Regions from separate parts of the Rhizobium sp. NFACC06-2 genome, predicted to be linked through region 3. Evidence: predicted binding sites of a transcription regulator. Region 3 holds the regulator's gene; each other region holds the start of a gene.
The links. The regulator LexA, encoded in region 3, represses DNA repair genes until DNA is damaged. The targets are predictions, from matches to a motif close to TGTTCNNNNTGTGTTCNG.
Positions count from the first base shown of each region.

Region 1 (5,489 bases), on a different contig from region 3:
CGGAGCCGATGATCAATACCTTCGTGTGGCGGGCAGACATGGAAACGTTCCTTTCAATAGCGGGGCCTCTCGGTAGCAGTGACTTTCGGCACCAGAACCCTCCGGCCGCAAGACGGCGGACAGGCCGCAACCCCTTCGTTGCCCGGTATTTAAGGTTGTCTAGTGTCTTTATTCAAGGGCAGCCTTGCGTTACCAACAAGGCAGTTGTGGATGCGCGCGCAATTTTGTGACCGGGCGGTGGCATAATGTTGCGAATCCCGCGCCGAATAGTACAAGGAAGTTCTACAGCTTAACGAGGTACTCCTCCGTGACCAGCGTCGAACTCGATGCCATCGATCTGAAAATCCTGCGCGAATTGCAGCGCGACGGGCGCATGACCAATGTGGAACTGGCCGAAAGGGTCGGTATTTCCGCGCCGCCCTGCCTCCGGCGCGTCCGCAAGCTGGAAGAGGCGGGCGTGATCGAGGGTTATCACGCCATGTTGAACGCGCCGAAGCTCGGTTTCGATCTCGTCGCCTTCTGCATGGTCGGTCTCAAGCGCCAGTCGGATAGTAACCTGAAGGCTTTTGCGGCGGCAACCGCCGGCTGGTCGCTGGTGCGCCAAGCCTGGATGGTATCGGGCGAGAGCGATTTCCTGCTGCATTGCGTGGCGAAGAACCTGACCGAGTTTCAGGATTTCGTCATCGAAGTTCTGACGGCGGACGAAAATGTCGATACGGTGCGCACCATGCTCACCATCCGGCAGGTCAAGCGCGTCGGTCTGGTGGAAATCTGAGCGGAAGGCTCCGCCTTAAGACGCGTTACCCGCGCCGCAAAGCCTCATAGACGTCGCCGAGACTCGTAGCCTCTTTTTCAAGCGGAAATGTGCTGCGTACATGCGAAAGGCCGGCCTTTGCATGGTTCTCGGCCAGAGCAGGGTCGGCAAGATAGGTCCTTATCGCATCCCTGAGCGATGCATAATCACCCGCCTCGACGACTGCGCCGGTTTCACACCTGACGATCATTTCCTCATAGGCGCCGGCAGTGCTGGTGACGACGGCCGTTTCCGATGCCATGGCCTCGAGCGGCGTCAAGCCGAAACCTTCATTGCGCGACGGGGCGACATAGAGCGTCAGCCGCCGGTACCACGGCTTGATGTCGTCCACCTCACCCTGAAACACAATGCGCTCCGAAAGGCCGGCAGCCTTGACATCGGCCTCGAGTGCCTCGGCAAAAGCCTTGTGTTCCGCCGTTACCCGGCCGGAAACAATGGCTGTCCATTGCGGATGGGCGGGCAATAGCTCGATCATGGCGCGCACGAAGAGATCGGTGCCCTTCTGGTGGCGCACCCGTCCAAAGCAGCCGATGAGATATTGTCCCGGCAGGCCGCTTGCCGCGATCGTGTCTTCCGGACCGGTTGCCGGATGGAACAGGTCGGTATCGACGCCATGCATGACAACGCGATGGGGTACTTCCAGAAACGAGCCGGAGCGGGTGCTGGTCGCGACCACGGCGTCCATCTTCGAAATCAGAAACCGTGTATAGGCGGAATGCCGCCTTTGTGCGGCCGAGGTGAACAGCAGCCTCACCTTCATGCGCAGCACGTCACGCATGAAAAGACCCGGCAACATTTCGAGGTTGCGACGGGCATGCCAGATACGCGGGCCGCCCTGCGGGCCGTTTTGCCAGAGCCGCCAGAGATCGCGGAAGCGCACATGCGGCAGATGCGGCGGCAGGCCGGGGCCGATGACGGCCACCTTCTGTCCCAGCCGGTTCTGCACCGGAATAAGTTGAACGATGGTGGAGGTAACGCCGGAAAGCCTGCGTTTGAAGTTCGGCGCAAGCACCTGCACATCTTTCAGACTGACGTGGGACAAGATGGGCTTCCGTCTTTGCGGCTAATTCGGGGGATTGAAGACGTCAGGAAAAGCAATGCGCCGGCATGGGGCGCATTGCATGTGGGGGCATTAGCCCCACTGAACCGCGAGAATCTCGTAGCCCTTGGCGCCGCCAGGCGCGTTGACTTCGATGCTGTCGCCAACTTCCTTGCCGATGAGCGCGCGGGCGATGGGCGAGGAAATGGAGATGCGGCCGGCCTTCACATCGGCTTCCTGATCGCCGACGATCTGATAGGTCTTTTCCTCGTCGCTATCCTCATCCACCAGCTTGACGGTGGCGCCGAACTTGATCTTCGAGCCCGACATCTTGGAGAGATCGATGACTTCCGCACGTGCGGTCAGGTCTTCGAGTTCGGTGATGCGGCCTTCATTGTGGCTCTGTGCTTCCTTGGCAGCATGGTACTCGGCGTTTTCCGAAAGGTCGCCATGGGCGCGCGCTTCCGCAATCGCCTCGATGATACGGGGGCGTTCCTCCTGCTGGCGCCAGCGCAGCTCCTCCTGCAGCTTGACGAATCCACCCTGAGTCATCGGTACTTTTTCTACCATTTTTTTATCCTTCGCATTCCGGTCGCTTTACTTGCAGACACAAAAAGAAACAGGTTCCGGAGGGGAACTCCGGAACCATGCCAAAATCATAACTGCGCCGACTATATCAGAAGACGACATCGAAATGCCAGCAAATTTGAGGCGTACATATTTCGTAGCGTAATCAATACCTTACCTTATGTTATTGACATTTGTCTATGGAACATATAGTGAACATACCTATGAAGAAGTCGATCAGGCAACGGCTGGCCATTCTCTCCGACGCGGCGAAATACGATGCTTCCTGCGCATCCAGCGGCACGACAAAACGCAACTCCGCAGCATCGGGCGGTCTGGGCTCCACGGAAGGGTCGGGCATCTGCCATGCCTATGCGCCGGACGGGCGATGCATTTCGCTTTTGAAAATCCTGCTCACCAATTTCTGTATCTATGATTGCGCCTATTGCATCAACCGCTCCTCCAGCAATGTCGAGCGGGCACGGTTCACGCCGGAAGAGGTGGTTTGGCTGACGCTGGAGTTTTACAGGCGCAACTATATTGAGGGGCTGTTCCTGTCCTCCGGCATCATCCGTTCCTCCGATCATACGATGGAGGAGATGGTGCGCGTGGCGCGGGAGTTGCGGGTTACCCATGGTTTTCGTGGGTATATCCACCTGAAATCCATTCCCGAAGCATCGCCCAGGCTCATTGAGGAGGCAGGGCTTTACGCGGATCGTCTCTCGATCAATATCGAATTGCCGACCGATAGCGGCATTGGCCGTTTCGCGCCGGAAAAGCAGCCCGTCAATATTCGCCGCTCCATGGCCGATATCCGTCTGAAGATCGAAGAGGCCGGAGAGCCTACCGTCCGGACACGCAAGACCAGGCGCTTTGCGCCGGCCGGGCAGAGCACGCAGATGATCGTGGGGGCGGATGGCGCTGACGATAGCACCATTCTCTCCACCAGCGCCCGGCTTTATGGCAGCTACGGTTTGCGGCGCGTCTATTATTCGGCCTTCAGCCCCATTCCCGATTCGTCGAAAAACCTGCCGCTCATCAAGCCGCCGCTGATGCGGGAGCACCGGCTTTATCAGGCGGACTGGCTGTATCGCTTTTATGGCTTCGATATCAGCGAGATAACGGCAATCGGGGGTGACGGCATGCTCGATCTCGATATCGACCCGAAACTCGCCTGGGCGCTGAAACATCGCGACCGTTTCCCGGTGGACGTCAATGCGGCGGAGCGGGAAATGCTTCTGCGTGTGCCGGGTTTCGGCACCAAGACGGTGGCCTCCGTTCTCTCGTCGCGGCGGTTCCGGCGGCTGCGGCTGGAGGATATCGCGCGTTTTGGTGTTTCCCTGAAAAAGGTGAAGGCTTTCATCGTCGCCGAGGGCTGGACGCCGGGCAAGCTGACCGAGCGGCCGGATTTGCGGGCGATGTTTGCGCCGCAGCCCGAACAATTGTCGTTGTTGTGATGTATGGCCCGGTTCTGGAAGGGCGGGGCGATTTCGGCGAGTGGCGCGATGCCGCGCGTGCGGCCCTTGCCGCCGATATTCGACCGGAGACGATTGACTGGCGGTTGCGGGATGACGGGGCAGGGCTGCTGGATTTCGCCGGCGAGCCATTGCCGACCGTCGATGCCGGCAATGGGCAGGTTTCCGTTCCGGCCTCGTTCGTGGCGCTGGCGCAGGCCGTCATCTGCCATGGCGATCCCGGCCGGTTTGCGTTGCTTTACCGGTTGTTGTGGCGGCTGAAGCGGGACCGAGCCCTGTTGCAGTTCAAGTCCGATCCCGATGTTGCAGAGGCCCGCTTGCTCGAGAAATCGGTGCGCCGGGATTGTCACAAGATGACGGCCTTCGTCCGTTTCAAGGAGTTGCCCTTGCCGCAGGGGCAGGGCGGGCGACGGCGGTTTGTGGCCTGGTTCGAGCCGGATCATTTCATCGTCGAGCGAACGGCAGCGTTTTTCCAGCGACGGTTTACCGATATGGACTGGCTGATCGCCACGCCGAAAGGGTCCGCCCGATGGGATGGAAGCGAGCTGCAAACCTCACGGGAGGCGGCGGCGAAGCCTGATCTGACGGACGAGACGGATGAACTCTGGCGGACCTATTATGCCAATATATTCAATCCGGCGCGCCTCAAGATCAAAGCCATGACGGCGGAGATGCCGAAGAAATACTGGAAGAACCTGCCGGAAGCCGATCTCATTCCCGGTCTCGTTCTCGGTGCTGAGACGCGGGTGCTGGAGATGGCCACCAGGGCGGCAAGCCAGCCGCAGCCCTTTCACCATCGCCTGCAGGCTGCGGCCGCTGCCCGGGAGACGACGCAACCCGTGCCGGACGGCACGCTCGCGTCGCTGGCGCGGGAGGCTGGCCACTGTACCCGCTGTCCCCTGCATTGCAGCGCCACGCAAACGGTTTTCGGTTCGGGGCCGGAGGATGCGGAAATCATGATCGTTGGCGAACAGCCGGGCGATCACGAGGATCTCGCCGGCAAGCCTTTTGTCGGTCCGTCCGGCCAGCTTTTCGACCGGACTCTTGCCGATGTCGGTATCGAGCGCAAAAAGCTCTACGTCACCAATGCCGTCAAACACTTCAAATATGAAACGCGCGGCAAACGGCGCATCCATCAGCGGCCGAATGCGGGCGAAGTGGAGCAATGCCGCTGGTGGCTCAATCAGGAAATCGCGCTTATTCGGCCGAAGCTGATCGTTGCCATGGGCGCAACGGCGCTTTATGCGCTGACCGGCGGCAAGGAAAAGCTCTCGGAGATTCGGAGCCGTCCTCTGCCGATGGAGGAAGGCCGAACGCTTTTTGTCACCGTGCATCCGTCCTACCTCCTGCGCCTTGCCGATGGGCAGGTGAAAGAGGCGGAAATGGTGCGGTTCAAGAAGGATATTAGTTTTATTAGAATATTTGAATAAATTTCCATTTACGCGCTGGAGATTTATTCAATGTTCGAGCCATAACTTGCAGTAGTATCATTTACTGATTATTTATCTGTTATTTTTATTGAAATTTTATACTTAATACTATAATTAAGCTCTCCGAATTTATTTACCGTATGGACAAATCATGTTGAGTGAAC
Region 1 is NZ_FMVA01000001.1:392,110-397,598, reverse strand. Features, by position in the region: gene trxB (thioredoxin-disulfide reductase) at 1-40, opposite strand, end outside; gene F3H58_RS02080 (Lrp/AsnC family transcriptional regulator) at 308-775, shown strand; gene F3H58_RS02075 (glycosyltransferase family 4 protein) at 801-1,856, opposite strand; gene greA (transcription elongation factor GreA) at 1,947-2,423, opposite strand; gene F3H58_RS02065 (putative DNA modification/repair radical SAM protein) at 2,645-3,877, shown strand; gene F3H58_RS02060 (UdgX family uracil-DNA binding protein) at 3,877-5,325, shown strand; gene F3H58_RS02055 (GGDEF domain-containing protein) at 5,477-5,489, shown strand, end outside.
Region 1: a site for LexA is predicted at 2,622-2,639, ahead of F3H58_RS02065 (putative DNA modification/repair radical SAM protein). Genes of this name have one in related genera too.

Region 2 (5,489 bases), on a different contig from region 3:
GCCGAGCGCCTTGACGATCCTCAACCGCACGGCGGCGGGTATTCTGGCCGGAACCGCGACCATGATCGCGATCCGCAGCACGTAAAACAAATTCGTGCATTTATGCGATTTATCGTGAAATTATTCCTGCAATTTAGGGATATTAGGACGAACGTTCGCTAGCTTGCGAAAGCTATTGCTCCTATTCTGCCGCTCAAATCTTGCGGTCTTTACACAGGAGAGCATCATGCCCGAAGCCAGAAAGCCCGGACGCGGACGCGTCTATTCCTCGATTACGGAAACAATCGGCGACACACCGATCGTGCGGCTCGACAAGCTGGCGAAGGAGAAGGGCGTGAAGGCCAACCTTCTCGCCAAACTCGAATTTTTCAATCCCATCGCTTCCGTGAAGGACCGCATCGGCGTCGCCATGATCGAAGCTCTGGAAGCCCAAGGCAAGATCATCCCCGGCAAAACCACGCTGGTGGAGCCGACCTCCGGCAACACGGGCATCGCGCTTGCCTTCGCCGCCGCTGCGAAGGGCTACAAGCTGATCCTGACCATGCCTGAAACCATGTCGGTTGAACGCCGGAAAATGCTGGCCCTGCTCGGCGCCGAACTGGTGTTGACCGAAGGCCCCAAGGGCATGAAGGGCGCCATCGCCAAGGCGCAGGAACTGGCCGAGACCCTGCCTGACGCCATCATTCCGCAGCAGTTCGAAAACCCCGCCAATCCCGATATTCACCGTAAGACGACGGCTGAAGAAATCTGGAACGACACCGAAGGCACGGTCGATATTCTCGTCTCGGGCATCGGCACCGGCGGCACCATCACCGGCACGGGTCAGGTGCTGAAGTCGCGCAAGCCCGAGGTGAAGGTCATTGCCGTCGAACCTGCCGACAGCCCGGTTCTTTCCGGCGGCAACCCCGGCCCGCACAAGATTCAGGGCATCGGCGCCGGTTTTGCACCCGCCATCCTCGATACCGGCATTTATGACGAGATCGTCACCGTGACCAATGACGAGGCTTTCGAAACCGCACGTCTGGCGGCAAGGCTGGAAGGCGTGCCGGTCGGCATCTCCTCGGGTGCGGCGCTGGCGGCGGCCATCAAGGTTGGCGCGCGGGAAGAAAATGCCGGCAAGAACATCGTCGTCATCATTCCTTCCTTTGCGGAACGCTACCTTTCGACAGCGCTTTTCGAAGGCCTCGGACTTTAAGCCAGGCTTTCAAGCGCGGTAGGATCGCGCGCCAGAGTAGCGAATATTCTTATGTGCCGCCGGCTTCCGCTGGCGGCACAGTGTTTTTTCAGGGAAGGCACAACAGGCGACCTTCTGGAGCATATCCGGTTTAAACGGAATCGTTAGATGTGCCCTAATTACTTGTTTTTACACACTTCCCCACCAAAAACCGCTTCGTGCCTTTACTGGAAATGCTTTATGCCGCCGTCGTCAGCCTCTCGCCAGCGATACGATAGGACACGGCTTCCGCCACATGGATGCGGCCGACCGTCTGTTTGCCATCCAGATCGGCCAGGGTGCGGGCAACCTTGAGAATGCGATGATAACCGCGCGCGGAGAACTTCAGCCGCTCGGCCGCATCGCGCAGCAATTGCAGCCCGGACGCATCCGGCTCGGCATATTTTTCTATCAGGGTCGTCGTGCAGCGGGCATTGGTGCGAATGGCGGCAAATCCCGCCGACGCGTAACGTTCCTGCTGCGCAAGACGTGCCCGGGCGACGCGGGCGGCCACCGCCGCACTCGGCTCCGACGCGACGGGGCGGATGAGATCGGCGGCAGAGACGGCGGGAACGTCGATGCGGATATCGATACGATCCAGCAGCGGGCCGGAAATGCGGGCCTGATAATCCGTCACGCAACGCGGGCCTCGGGCGCAGGTGAAACCCGGCTCTCCCGCCATGCCGCAACGGCAGGGATTCATCGCCGCAACGAGCTGGATTTCCGCCGGATAGCTGACGCGGTGATTGGCCCGCGCAATGATGCATTCGCCCGTTTCCAGCGGCTGGCGCAATGCATCCAGCACCTGCGGCGAAAATTCCGGGAACTCATCCAGAAAAAGAACGCCGTGATGGGCGAGCGAAGCCTCACCCGGCTTGGCGCGAAGCCCTCCGCCGATCAACGCCGCCATGGTGGCGGAATGATGCGGGGTGCGGAACGGCCTGCGGTCCGAAAGCTTGCCGCCGGATAATTGGCCGGCGATGGAATGGACCATCGAAACTTCCAGCAATTCCGCCGCTTCCAGCGGCGGCAGGATGGAAGGCAGGCGGGCTGCGAGCATGGATTTGCCGGAGCCGGGTGGACCGACCATGAGCAGGTTGTGGCCGCCGGCGGCCGCCACCTCCAGCGCGCGCCGGGCGCTCTCCTGTCCTTTGATATCCGCTAAATCCGGCAGATTGACCGGGTTGGCGCGGATGGCGGGCGTTGGGCGCGAGAGAAGCTGCGTGCCGCGAAAATGGTTGGCCAGTGCAATCAGGCTGCGCGGGGCGAGAATATCGATACCTGCGCCGGCCCAGGCCGCTTCCGGCCCGCTTTCAGCGGGGCAGATCAGCCCCTTGCCAAGCGCATTGGCACCGATCGCCGCCGGCAGGGCGCCCGAAACCATACCGATGGTGCCATCGAGATTGAGTTCGCCGAGAACCACATAACGTGCCAGCATTTCTGCCGGTATCGCGCCCAAAGCCGCCATGAGGCCAAGGGCAATGGGAAGATCGAAATGCGATCCTTCCTTGGGCAGATCGGCAGGCGCGAGATTGACGGTGACCTTTTTTGCCGGCAGCGCCAGACCCGAGGCATGCAGGGCGGCCTGCACCCGCTCGCGGCTTTCGGCCACCGCCTTGTCGGGCAGGCCGACAATCTGGATGCCCACCTTTCCCGGCGCGACCATGACCTGCACCTCGACGGGCACGCCCTCTATGCCCTGAAATGCAACCGTATTGACCCTTGCCACCATGGCCTGCCCCCGCAAACCGGCCGCGCTGGTCAGAGCTTCATGCCCTATCGCGCGGCCACCCGCAAGCAACGTGCCACAGGGCGAAGAATAAAACAAGAACATCCAGCGAACAATTTCTCGCTGACGATGTATTTTAGTTGTGTCTAGTTGTACTCGCGGAACAAAGCTGGATCGGCGAAAGCCCGCCTCACAAATCCTGCGCTTCGCGCTTTTTCTCGATCGCATCCCACAACAGGCTTGCGACATCCGCACCGCCGAACTTCCGCACTTCGCGTATGCCGGTCGGCGAGGTGACGTTGATTTCCGTCATATAGTCGCCAATCACATCGATACCGACGAAGAGGAAACCGCGTTCCCGCAAGGCAGGGCCGATGCGGCGGCAGATTTCCTTCTCGCGCGCCGTCAGTTCCGTCGGTTCCGGCCGACCGCCGGCATGCATGTTGGAGCGGGCGTCGTTTTCCGCCGGCACGCGGTTGATCGCGCCAACCGGTTCGCCATCCACCAGCAGGATACGCTTGTCGCCCTTGCGGACATCCGGCAGATATTGCTGGGCGATATAGGGCTCGCGGAACATCTGGCCGAACATTTCCAGCAGCGAGGAGAAATTGCGGTCGTCGCGCGCCGAATGGAAGACGCCTGCGCCGCCATTGCCGTAAAGCGGCTTGAGGATGATATCGCCCATTTCATTGCGGAAGCGGGCGATTTCCTCCACGTCCTTGGTGATCAGCGTCTTCGGCATCAGATCGGCGAATTCGGTGACGAAAATCTTTTCCGGCGAATTGCGCACCCAGGCGGGATCGTTGACCACCAGCGTTTTCGGATGAATTCGCTCCAGCAGATGGGTCGAGGTGATGTAAGCCATGTCGAATGGCGGATCCTGACGCAGATGGATGACATCCATGGTCGACAGATCGACGCGCTCCGGTTCGGACAGCGAGAAATGGTCGCCCTTGATGTCGCGCAGTTCCATCTGCTCGACGGTGGCGTAAATCTTGCCATCGCGCATCGAGAGGCGCTCGGGCGTATAGTGGAACAGCCGGTATCCGCGCGCCTGCGCCTCAAGGCTCATGGCGAAGGTGGAGTCACCGGCTATATTGATGCCGGAGACATGATCCATCTGGATCGCGACGTTCTTGATCTTCGCCATGCGCATGTTCCTCTTGCAGCATACGGACACTTTGTCAGTCCGCGGTGCCCATTGCCTTGCCTTTTCAAGCTTCCCTGCACGATCGGTAGAAACCCGGAAATGCTTCAGAAAACCCTGAAGATGTAGGGCAGCGACCATTCAAAGGCAACTGCTGCAAGCGGTGGTTTGTGTGAGTTTTATTGAACCTTCACAATTCCGTCAGCGGAGCCGTGCAGCCCCGCCGACTGGAATGTTCTATGGGTTCAGGCCGCCAGCTTATAGGAACGGCCGGCAAACAGCTTGTTCTTGACGCGATAGGCAAAAGCCAGCGCCTTGGGGAACGGACGGCGCATGAAAGCGACTTTGCGGACATAATCATCTACGCGCCAGGTGGCCCATGTTCCCGCAGGGAAATAAGCGACGTCGCCGACCCGCAGGATGCTGATGGAACCGTCTTCCGCGGTCACATGCACTTCGCCTTCGAGAATATAGACGGTTTCATCCCAACCGAAGAACCAGCGGAACTCACCCGCCGTGCAATCCCACATGGCGGTGCTGGAGGCACGGTCGCCACTTCTGGAATGATCCGCCGCGCGCGCCTGGGGGTTGCCGGAAATGATCCATTCCGGATTGATGGGGGCCGGCTGAAGCCGCAGATCGGTGCAGGATGCGCTGACGACAGCCTCGTCTTTTGACCGGCGCAAATAGGCCGGCAATATCGGCACCGTGCGGACCGCCATGGTTGCTGCGGCAGCGAACATCATTTTGAAGGACATATTAGAAAACCCCCGTGAAATATTGGAGGTCTTCTATCATCGGGATCGTAACAAAGCGGTTTTGACAATCGGCGCAATTTTAGTCATCGCGCCGATTTCTGCGAAGCACTCAGGCTGTCGCCATTTGCGCGGGCTGCGCCGCCAGCTGCTCCGCTTTGCCGGCGATGCGCTTGCCGGTTTCGCTGGAGAAGAAATGCAGTTTTTCCGGCGCGATCGTGACGGAGAGCGCGGACGGAACCTCGACATCCGGCGGGAAAGCAACTGTCAGGCTCTGGTCACCGATCATGCCGTGGATCAGTCGCTGCGACCCCAGCTCCTCGATATAATCGACCCGAAGCGGGAAGCCCTGCTCACCTGCCGCTGCGAGGCGGAAATCTTCCGCCCGCATGCCCACCGTCACGGGGCCGGAGGCAGGCGCGAAACCGTTGAGCGCAAAGAGCGACGGACCGATGGCGAGGCTATCGCCATGCAACTCGGCGTTCAGCAGGTTCATGGCGGGAGAGCCGATGAAACTCGCAACGAAGGTCGAGGCAGGCGTATGATAGACATCCAGCGGCGCGCCGATCTGTTCGATACGGCCGCCATTCAACACCACAAGACGATCGGCCAGCGTCATGGCTTCCAGCTGATCGTGGGTGACGT
Region 2 is NZ_FMVA01000008.1:235,087-240,575, reverse strand. Features, by position in the region: gene F3H58_RS15905 (LysE family translocator) at 1-85, shown strand, start outside; gene cysK (cysteine synthase A) at 227-1,195, shown strand; gene F3H58_RS15895 (YifB family Mg chelatase-like AAA ATPase) at 1,413-2,945, opposite strand; gene gshB (glutathione synthase) at 3,133-4,092, opposite strand; gene F3H58_RS15885 (cupin domain-containing protein) at 4,335-4,847, opposite strand; gene F3H58_RS15880 (sn-glycerol-3-phosphate import ATP-binding protein UgpC) at 4,957-5,489, opposite strand, start outside.
Region 2: a site for LexA is predicted at 3,029-3,046, ahead of F3H58_RS15895 (YifB family Mg chelatase-like AAA ATPase). Genes of this name have one in related genera too.

Region 3 (5,489 bases):
CACGCGATGCTGTTTACACACTCTTCCCGCGCCTTCGCGAACGCCGCAAGCAGCTCGCCGGAACACTGTCGGGCGGCGAAAGGCAGATGCTGGCGCTCGCGCGGGCGTTGATGAGCCGGCCGAGACTGCTACTTCTCGATGAGCCGAGCCTTGGACTTGCACCGCTGATTGTCGCCGAAATCCTGCGTATCGTCGCCGACCTGCGTCAAACCGGTGTCTCCATCCTGCTGGTCGAGCAGAATGCCCGCGCCGCGCTCGAAATTGCCGACGAAGCTTATCTCGTCGAACTCGGTGAAGTGCGCCGCTCAGGCCCAGCTTGCGAACTCGCCGTCGATCCCGCTCTGATGGCGAGTTATCTCGGGCCGGGCGAACACGCCATCCAGTGACATCCGCGACCGCTTCGTGCTGACGCTCGGCCCCGTGGAAACGGGGCGTGGCTCCGCGTGGGCGCCGCTATGACAACAGTCCAACCGCAACTCCATCTTCCAGGAGGCTTTAGATGAATTACGTCCTGACGCTGCGCTGCCCCAACAGAAGCGGAATTGTCGCTGCGGTCTCGGGCCGCATCGCACAGCATGGCGGCGATATTTATGAAGCTCAACAATTCGACGACCATGAAACGGGCATGTTTTTCATGCGCGTCGCCTTCTCCATGGCCGGCGACGAGGCAGGCTTTCGCAATGGACTTGCTGAGGAGATCGATCGCTTCGCTCTCGACGCCACGCTGCGTCCAGCAGGTGCGCCGCGCAAGCTGCTGCTGCTCGTTTCCCGCTTCGACCATTGCCTCGGCGATCTTCTCTATCGCCACCGCATTGGCGAATTGAATGCCGAGATCGTCGGCATCGTCGGCAACCACCCCCGCGAGGCCCTGAACCTCACGCTCATGGGCGGGATAAAGTATCATCACCTGCCGGTGACAAAAGACAACAAGGCCGAACAGGAAACACGCATCAAGGACATCATCGAAGAAACGGGCACCGAACTCGTCGTTCTTGCCCGCTACATGCAGATCCTATCGGACAATTTCTCCGAATACTTATCCGGGCGCTGCATCAACATTCATCACTCCTTCCTGCCTGGTTTCAAGGGCGCAAAGCCCTATCACCAAGCCCATGAGAGGGGCGTCAAGATGATCGGTGCAACGGCCCATTATGTCACCCGCGATCTCGATGAAGGGCCGATCATCTGCCAGGACGTCGAGCCGGTCAGCCACGCCGATACGCCGGATGAGCTGGTCCGCAAGGGACGCGACATCGAGCGACGCGTGCTTGCCCGGGCGGTCTCATGGCACCTTGAGGACCGGGTGCTTCTCAACAAGAACAAGACGGTCGTTTTCGCGCGATAGCACAGCCCAATCTACACCCTGGCCTGAAACGCGGAACGAATGGGACGCGTCGGGGTCTCGCCTAGGAACGACATCTGGAGCTTTGGTTACTCCCAATTTGCGAAATGTAAATTCGAGCCAAGCTTAACCAGATTTTAGGGGATTGCGGAACACATATGGAACATATAGTGTTCGTTCTGTATTTGTTTCGCGACTCCAACGACGATTCTCAAGGGTGTTTTCCTCATGCTCACGCGCAAACAGCAGGAATTGCTTCTCTTCATTCATGAGCGAATGAAAGAGTCCGGCGTGCCGCCCTCCTTCGATGAAATGAAGGATGCACTCGATCTTGCTTCCAAATCCGGCATCCACCGGCTGATCACGGCGCTCGAAGAGCGCGGGTTTATTCGCCGGCTACCTAATAGGGCACGGGCGCTGGAAGTCATCAAGCTGCCCGAGGCTTATACGCCGGGCGCAAGGCCGCAGCGCGGCTTTTCGCCGAGCGTCATCGAAGGCAGTCTCGGAAAACCGAAGGAGCCGGAACAGGCCCCTGCCGCGAAGGCGCCCGCCAATGATTTCGCCGGAGCCGCCACGGTGCCCGTCATGGGTCGTATCGCTGCCGGTGTGCCGATTTCCGCCATCCAGAACAATACCCATGATGTGGCCGTGCCGGTGGACATGCTGGGTTCGGGCGAACATTACGCGCTTGAGGTCAAAGGCGATTCGATGATCGAGGCCGGGATTTTTGATGGCGATACCGTCATCATCCGCAACGGCAACACCGCCAATCCGGGCGATATCGTCGTGGCGCTGGTGGATGATGAAGAAGCCACGCTGAAGCGCTTCCGCCGCAAGGGTGCATCCATCGCGCTGGAAGCGGCGAACCCGGCCTACGAGACCCGCATTTTCGGACCTGATCGGGTGAAAATTCAGGGCAAGCTGGTGGGATTGATCCGTCGTTACCATTGATAACTGGAGGCTACCGCCGCCATCATGACACCGAATAGGTTTTCAGGGGCGACAGATTTGGCGTTCGAAATGAATGGCGCATTGTTCCGTTGAATTGATGCGCCTTTTCTTTGTGAAATTGGCAAAAGCGCTCGTTGCTGCGAAGTTCCGTCGCGTATGACGGCCCGTCCATCAATTGGCGTTATGGGAGCCATGGATTCTTTGCGATATTCCTAGGCCCTTCGCAGGTATAGAAATGCGCGTTCCATCGGGGGAAAACGCCATGTACGATCTTTATATTGCCAACAAGAACTATTCCTCATGGTCGCTACGGCCCTGGGTTTTGATGCGCACGCTTGGCATCGCCTTTGATGAAAAACTCGTTCCCTTCGGCGAAGGTGTTTCCTTCTCCAGCTTTTCGCCGACCGGCAAGGTGCCGTGCCTTGTTGATGAGGGCGTGACGGTCTGGGAATCGCTGTCGATTGCCGAATATCTGGCCGAGAGACATCAGGGCGTATGGGCAAGCGACAAGCAGGCACGGGCCTGGTCGCGTTCGGCGGCCAGTGAAATGCATGCGGGATTTTCCTCGCTGCGCAATCTTTACCCCATGTCGGTCGGTATCCGCGTAAAACCCAAAACCGGCAATGCCGGGCTTGCGGCCGACATAAAACGCATAGATTCGCTGTGGAGCGAAGGTCTTGCAAAATTCGGCGGACCGTTTCTCGCCGGTCAGAAATTCACGGCGGTCGACGCTTTCTTCTGCCCGGTGGCGTTCCGCTTCCAGACCTATGGCGCTGATCTTTCGCCGGGGGCGAAGGATTATTGCGACCGGCTGCTTGCCCTGCCCGCCATGCGCGAATGGTATGAGGCCGGGCTGAAGGAAATCTGGCGCGATCTGCCGCACGAAGAGGAAATCGGCAGCATTGGCGAATTGACCGCGGATTTGCGCGCCAAGGCCTGACAAATCATGCTGGCGGCGCTCAATGCGATGCCGTCAGCAACCGGGTGACGGCTTCAGGCACCTCATGGTCAAAGCGCCCGCTCTTCCAGTCGTAGAAGCGATGTTCGCTCCACGGCCTGTCGGTGCTGGCGGTTGCCGCGCGCATCCGCCCCACCACCCCCGCCTGATCGCTGCCGGCGAAATTTATCTCTACCGAGCCAATACGTCTTAATGTGTCGCGGCTGAGCAGCAGGGCGCCCGAGCGGCATTGCGCAAACGAGGTTCTGCGGGAGACGATGACGATATCGGCAATGTCACAGGCTTTCCCGGCAAACCGGCCGTCTTCCAGCACGATGATAAATTCGCCGCTTTTCGCACGCGCCACACACCAAATGCCTGTCCCGCAGGTGAAAATGCCCGGCGCAGCATCTCTCAGCGTCGTTATCATCTCCCGCGCCACGGCCTTCATGTCCTCCGGCGCCAGCTTCGATCTTGCGCTGAGAGCAACGGTGGTTGCCGGGATCCCCGTCTTCAGAACCACAGGCGCGATCGGCTTCTCAGGCAAAAGCAGCGCTCTCTGCCATTGCTCATAGATGAAGCCCTGCGGTCTTGTTTTTGTGGTGTAGACCCTACCCTCGTCTAGAAGCGCTACCAGCTTGCCTTCTTCGTGAACAAGCAGATCGGGCGGACTGCGTTGAGCGACAGCGCCGGAGAGGCCGAAGGCGAGGAGCAGAGGTGGAATTCCAAGCAGAGCCAGCCGGGTGCGCAGCAATGTCAGTAACAGAAAGCCCGCCGAGGCGATGCCGATGAACCAGCCATGCGGCCGCCCGGTCGCGGCGCTGCCGCCCCAGGACGCCACTTCCTGCGCAACCTCGATGACAAGCGCCATGCCGTAACCCATGACCTTCAGAAATGGCGCATCAAGCCCAAAGGGCATCAACAACATCGCGATGAGTCCGAAGGGCATGACGACCAGCGACATCAGCGGCATGGCTGCCAGATTGGCGAAAAGTCCATGGGTGGTGACACGCTGGAAATGCTCGGCGGAATAGATCGCCGTCGAGAGCCCGCCGATCAGCGATGTGGTGATGACACCGCCAATGACGGCGCCTGCCGTTCCCGCCACCGTCATCCACGCCGGTTTGCGCCCGATGAACAGACGCTCCCGGTCGGTGCGCCATCGGCTCCACGCGGCATAGGCCGCAACGAGCGCGATCGTTGCGGCGAAGGACATCTGGAAGCTCGGCCCCATGATTTCCGAAGGAGACAGCGCGAGGATGACGAGAGCGGACAGCGCAACATTTCTGAGGCTGAGCGAGGGCTGATCGAACAGTACCGCAATCAGCATCACCGACATCATCAGCCAGGCGCGTTCGGCAGAGACGGCAAAACCTGATATCAGGTAATAGGCAAGCGTCATCAGAAGCGCCGCAAAAGCGGATATTTTCTTCACCGGCCAGCGCTGGGCAAAGGCCGGAAACAGGCTGAAGACAAGCCTCAGCCCGACGAAGAATATGCCTGATGCCAACGCCATGTTGAGCCCGGATATGGCGACGATATGGGCAAGGCCGGAAAGCCGCAGGGCCTCCATCGTCCCGGCCGATATGGCCTGTCTCTCATCGGTGACGATAGAGGCGGCAAACGCACCGGCGTCGCCGCCAATGGTGGTGCGGATGCGCTCGGCAATGGCGATGCGCAGGCCGTAAAGCCGCATATCGGCCCATTCCAGCAAGTCTTCTTTTGCGTCGATATCAGGGGCCGTTACCGTCTGCGGCGACTTATAAAAAAAGCCGGTCGCGCCGATGCCCCTGAAATAGGAGGCGAAGGCGAAATCATTGAGACCGGGCAAGGCCGGACCGGATGGCGGCGAAAGTCGCGCCTTGCCACGGATGGTCGCACCGAGTGCCGCTGGCTCGCCGCCACCGCGGGCAAGCAAAGAGACCTTTCCCGGCGGGCGTGACACTGTCGGCGCTTCCGTCGCAGCCAGTTGCACCACATACCGCCAGTCGCCGCGGGCATCGACCTCCCGGCGCAATACCTTGCCTGATATGGTGGTGGTGACGGGCGTATCCAGCACCACGGTCCCTGCCCGCCGCGTTTCGAATTCGGCAAAAAGCATGCCCAGCAACAGCAGGGCGACGACGCTGCACACCGTCGCTGCCGGGGTCAATCGATATCGGGTGGCGTATGCCAGGCCGGCGGCGATCAAAAAAAGAATAACGAGAAGCGGCAATGAAGGTGCTGCTTCCAGCGAAAACCAGAGGATCGCTCCACAGC
Region 3 is NZ_FMVA01000002.1:75,865-81,353, forward strand. Features, by position in the region: gene F3H58_RS04700 (ABC transporter ATP-binding protein) at 1-386, shown strand, start outside; gene purU (formyltetrahydrofolate deformylase) at 500-1,345, shown strand; gene lexA (transcriptional repressor LexA) at 1,571-2,293, shown strand; gene F3H58_RS04715 (glutathione S-transferase family protein) at 2,556-3,233, shown strand; gene F3H58_RS04720 (ComEC/Rec2 family competence protein) at 3,253-5,489, opposite strand, start outside.

Region 4 (5,489 bases), on a different contig from region 3:
CTGCGTGGTGGATGGCTGCCCGCCCGGCATTCGCTTCACCCTTGCCGAGGTGCAGCACTGGATGGACAAACGCAAACCGGGCCAAAGCCGTTTCGTGACGCAGCGCCGCGAGGATGACATCGTCAAGGTTCTCTCCGGCGTGATGCTGGATGAGGATGGCGAGACGATGATAACCACCGGCACGCCGATTTCCATGCTGATCGAAAATACCGACCAGCGCTCCAAGGATTACGGCGAGATCGCCAAGCGCTTCCGCCCCGGCCATGCGGATTTCACCTATGACCTGAAATACGGCATTCGCGACTATCGCGGCGGCGGACGTTCTTCCGCGCGCGAGACAGCGGCGCGTGTCGCTGCGGGCGCGATTGCCCGCAAGGTGGTGCCGAGCCTCAATGTGCGCGGCGCGCTGGTGCAGATCGGCAAGCATAAAATCAACCGCGAAAACTGGGATTGGGATCAGATCGACCAGAACCCGTTCTTCTGCCCGGATGCCGCCATGGTGCCAGTGTGGGAAGAATATCTCGACGGTATCCGCAAGGCGGGTTCCTCCATCGGCGCCGTCGTCGAAGTGGTGGCGGAAGGGGTTCCGGCCGGCATCGGCGCGCCGATCTATGCCAAGCTCGATCAGGATATCGCCTCCAGCCTGATGTCGATCAACGCCGTCAAGGGCGTGGAGATCGGCGAAGGTTTCGCCTCGGCCGAACTTTCCGGCGAGGAAAATGCCGATGAGATGCGCATGGGCAATGACGGCAAGCCGATCTTCCTGTCCAACCACGCCGGCGGCATTCTGGGCGGCATCGCGACCGGCGAGCCTGTCATCGCCCGCTTCGCCATCAAGCCCACCTCCTCCATTCTGACGGAGCGTCTTTCCATCGATACCGACGGCAACAATGTGGATGTGCGCACCAAGGGCCGCCACGACCCCTGCGTCGGCATCCGCGCCGTGCCTATCGGCGAAGCGATGATCGCCTGCACCGTTGCCGACCATTATCTGAGGGATCGCGGCCAGACCGGCCGTTTGAAGTGAGGGGATATCGCCATGGCCTATGACCAGAAACGCGTCGTGGACGCCATCCGCGCTTTCGAAGCCGGTGAAATCGTTGTCGTGACCGATGATGACGACCGTGAGAACGAAGGCGATCTGATCATTTCGGCGGTTCACTGCACGCCGGAGAAGATGGCGCTGATCGTGCGCCACACCTCCGGTATCGTCTGTGCGCCCATGCCGCGCGAGGAAGCCAAGCGGCTGAACCTCAACGCCATGGTGGCGGAAAATGACAGCGCGCATACCACGGCCTTCACCGTCAGCGTCGATTTCAAGCACGGCACCACGACAGGCATTTCCGCCGATGACCGCACGCTCACGGTGCGCAACCTTGCCAATCCCAATGTCGGCGCTTCCGATTTCACCCGGCCGGGCCACATCTTCCCGCTGATTTCCCGCGAGGGCGGCGTCTTGATGCGCTCCGGCCATACCGAAGCGGCGGTCGATCTCTGCCGGCTCGCCGGCCTGCCGCCCATCGGCGTCATCAGCGAGCTGGTGAATGACGACGGCACGGTGATGCGCGGACCGCAGGTGCTGGATTTCGCCGAAAAACACGGCATGAAGCACGTTTCGGTCGCCGATCTCATCGCCTATCGCCAGCGCAAGGAAACGCTGGTGGAGATGGAATCCTCCTTCACCATCGAAACGCCCTTCGGACCGGCCAAGGCGCAGACCTATTCCCTGCCCTGGGACCCAATGCAGCATATGGCGGTGATTTTCGGCGATATCCGAGACGGCATTGACATTCCCGTGCGCCTGCACCCCGAAAACGTCGCCGACGATGTGTTCGGCGACCGCCAGCCGGTGCGGCATTATATGCAGAAGATCGCCGAAGAAGGCCGCGGCGTCATCGTCTATCTGCGCGAAGGCTCCGTCGGCGTCGGCCAGGTGGCCGGACGTCGCAAGGCGCGTGATCCCGACGAGGCACATGCGCAGGCTCGTTCGCGCGAAAACGAATGGCTGGAAATCGGCCTCGGCGCGCAAATCCTGAAAGACCTCGGCATCAGCTCGATCAAGCTGATGACGACACGCGAGCGGCATTATGTCGGCCTTGAAGGGTTCGGCATCAAGATTTCGGCGACTGATATCGGGTGATTTTGAGCGCTGTCTAGCTTCACCGCGCAATTGTGAGGCGAGCGGGTTCCGCTCGTTTCTTCTCCCCGACGGGGAGAAGTCCGCGGCAGCGGGATGAGGGGGCAAGCTCTCCGCATATCTCTGCCGTTGCCCCCTCATCCGACCCTTCGGGCCACCTTCTCCCCGGCGGAGAGAAGAAACAAGCGGCGATGCCGTGCTTCCTCAAGGGCGATAACAACGGGGTGTGGGATGCGCCTTTCTCATGACACCCAGAGCCACGGACCTCATTTTTCCTCCCGCCAGCCCTCTAGATAGTTCACGCTCTCCACACCCGTGAACTTTGCGAGCCGCGCCAGTTCGGCGTCGAGCTTCTCCAGCCTACCCGTCGAGGCACGCACACCGGGTTCCAGCCACAGGCGGCGCACATCCAGCGTGCTGCGCTTGCGATCCGCCTTCATGTCGATGCGGCCGATCAGCCTGTCACCCTCCAGAAGCGGGAAGACATAATAGCCATATTGCCGTTTCGGCTCGGGCACGAAGACCTCGATGCGGTAATAGAAGTCAAATAGCCGCTCCGTGCGGTTTCGGTCGCGCAGCAACGGGTCGAAGGGGCTGAGGACGCGGACGCGGGCGGAAGGTTCCGGCACGTCTGTCAGGTCAGCGGTGAAATCGGCAAAGGCAAAAGACGCGCGGGCATTGTCCCCGTCGCTGGAGAGAAGCGAGACCTCGCAGAGTTCATCGCGATGGTTCTTGACCCAGTCCCTCGCCTCTTGCGGGGTGACGAGATCGAAAAACGCGGCGATTTCGCCATGGGTGGCGAAACCCAGCCGCTTCAGCGCCTCACGGCAGGCCCAGTCGACAAATTCGGTGTGCTCCACCTCGGTTTCGTGATGCTCGCCGGGAATGACCCGTTCGGCGAGATCATAGACCTTCTGGAAATTAACGCGGCCGGCAATCGCGAGCTTGCCGGTGTGCCAGAGATATTCAAGGGCGGTCTTGGAGGGATGCCAGTTCCACCAGCCGCCGGACTGGTGCCCCTCCTCCTTCAGCTCCCGTGCCAGAACAGGACCGGTGGCGGCGATGCGCTCCAGCGTTTCGCCGAAAGCCGCGTCGAAACCCTCGCCGTGCCATTTGCGCCAGCGCTCCTGAATGATCGGCTCGCGGCGGCGGAAACGGTGTTTCCAATAGGGATAAAATTCCGTCGGCAGGATGGAGGCGTCATGCGTCCAGTGCTCGAAAAGCGCGCGGTCCTTTTCCAAAAGCGTGGTCAGATGGCCGCGCCTGTAGGTCTGGTTGCGGGAGAAAATAATCTGGTGGTGGGCGCGCTCCACCGTGCCGATGCTGTCCACCTGTACAAAACCGATATCGGTGATGAGCTGCAACAGGCCATCCTTGGAAAGCGCCTTGCCGGGCGGAGAGGAAAGCCCCTGCCGCGCCAGAAAAATCCGTCTTGCCGCTTCGTTTGAAACCTTGATCGCCATGGCGCAGAAGGTAGAACGGCTTTTTCGCGATTGCAATGTTCTTTTTTTGTTCCTTGTTTCACTTCTGTTGATGACGGGGTATAGAACCGGAAAAAGAGCGTGAGGATGTAAGCTTGGAAATCCGTTTTACCGCCGCCGGCGTCGCTTTCGAGGGCCGGCAGGCCCTGCAGCCGCTGTCTGTGACATTGACGGAACGGCGCATCGGCGTGATCGGCCTCAATGGTTCCGGCAAGACCACCTTTGCGCGGCTGATCAACGGGCTGAACAAACCGAGCGAAGGCAGGGTTTCGGTGAACGGCCTCGACACCGTGACGGACGCCAAGGCGGTGCTGCAGACGGTCGGCTTCATCTTCCAGAATCCACAGAACCAGATCATCCTGCCGATCGTGCGCGACGATGTCGCCTTCGGGCTGAAGCGGCTCGGTCTCGGCAAGGTGGAAACCCAAGCCCGGGTGAAAGCCGTTCTCGCCCGGCTCGGCATCCCTCACCTCGAAGAACGGCGCGCGCATGAGCTTTCCGGCGGCGAATTGCAGCTTGCGGCGCTGGCGGCGCTTCTGGTCACCGAACCGCAAATCCTCATTCTCGATGAGCCGACCAACCAGCTCGATCTCAAAAACCGAGCCACCGTGGAAAAGACCATGGCGGCGCTGTCGCAGGCGCTTGTTGTCATTACCCACGATTTGCCGCTGGTTGCGAGCTTCGACCGGGTGCTGGTTTTCCATGAAGGCGCGCTGGTGGCCGACGCCGCACCCGAAGAAGCGGTGGCGCGTTATCTGGAGGTGGCATCGCGATGAAATCGCTGCATGTGGAAGGCACCGGCTGGCTCTACCGCGTCTCGCCGCGCCTCAAACTCCTGACGCTCATGGGTTTCAGCATCGCATTGTTCCTCACCGGCGATCTGCTGGTTCTCGCAGGCGCGACGGTTTTGGCCGCCCTTATTCTGGGCGCCACGCGGCTGCCCTTCAAGGACATCGGCCTGCGGCTGCGGCCGGTGACGCTGACCATCTTCCTCGTCGCCGCCTTCAGCTACCTCCTGCTTCCCGCCCATGATGCCAGTGTCAATCTTTTGCGGCTGACGGCGCTGGCGCTGCTTGCCACCGCCGTCACCATCACCGTCAGCATCTCGCAATTCATGGACGAGATCGCGCTTGCCGCCGCCCCGCTGGAAAGGCTGGGGCTGGTGAAGGCCGCCGATATCGGGCTTGCGGTCGGGCTCGTCGTGCGGTTCGTGCCTGAAATCGTCAACCGTTACCATGCGGTGCGCGATGCGCATCGGGCGCGCGGCCTGCCTGTGCGGATGGCCACCATCATCGTGCCGCTGGTGATTATGACGTTGAAGGATGCCGATGCCATTGCCGACGCCATTGACGCGCGCGGTTTCAGAGGTCAAAGCTGACGGCCAGATAACCATCCGGAGTTTCCGAGCCATGACGACCCGCGACCTTGTGCTGATTTCGCTGTTTTCCGCCATCATCATCGCACTCGGGCTTCTGCCGCCGATCACGCTCGGTTTCATTCCCGTGCCAATCACCGCGCAGTCGCTCGGCGTCATGCTGGCCGGTGTCGTGCTGGGCGCGAAACGCGGTACGCTGGCGGTTCTCCTGACAATCCTGATTGCCGCCATCGGCCTGCCGGTGCTTTCGGGCGGACGCGGCGGCCTTTCCATCTTCACGACGCCGACCACGGGCTTCCTGATCGGCTGGATCGCGGCGGTTTTCGTCACCGGCACGCTCTCGGAAAAGCTCGTCAATCGCGGCCAGTCCGCTCTCACACAGGGCATCGGTTTCTTCCTCGCCAGCCTGATCGGCGGCGTGCTCGTGCTTTATGCTTTCGGTATCACCTATCTGGCGCTGGTCGTCGGGCTCGGTTTCGAAAAGGCCTTCATGGGC
Region 4 is NZ_FMVA01000005.1:256,227-261,715, forward strand. Features, by position in the region: gene aroC (chorismate synthase) at 1-1,027, shown strand, start outside; gene ribB (3,4-dihydroxy-2-butanone-4-phosphate synthase) at 1,040-2,140, shown strand; gene F3H58_RS11955 (winged helix-turn-helix domain-containing protein) at 2,404-3,600, opposite strand; gene F3H58_RS11960 (energy-coupling factor ABC transporter ATP-binding protein) at 3,714-4,394, shown strand; gene F3H58_RS11965 (energy-coupling factor transporter transmembrane component T family protein) at 4,391-4,996, shown strand; gene F3H58_RS11970 (biotin transporter BioY) at 5,028-5,489, shown strand, end outside.
Region 4: a site for LexA is predicted at 3,637-3,654, ahead of F3H58_RS11960 (energy-coupling factor ABC transporter ATP-binding protein). Genes of this name have one in related genera too.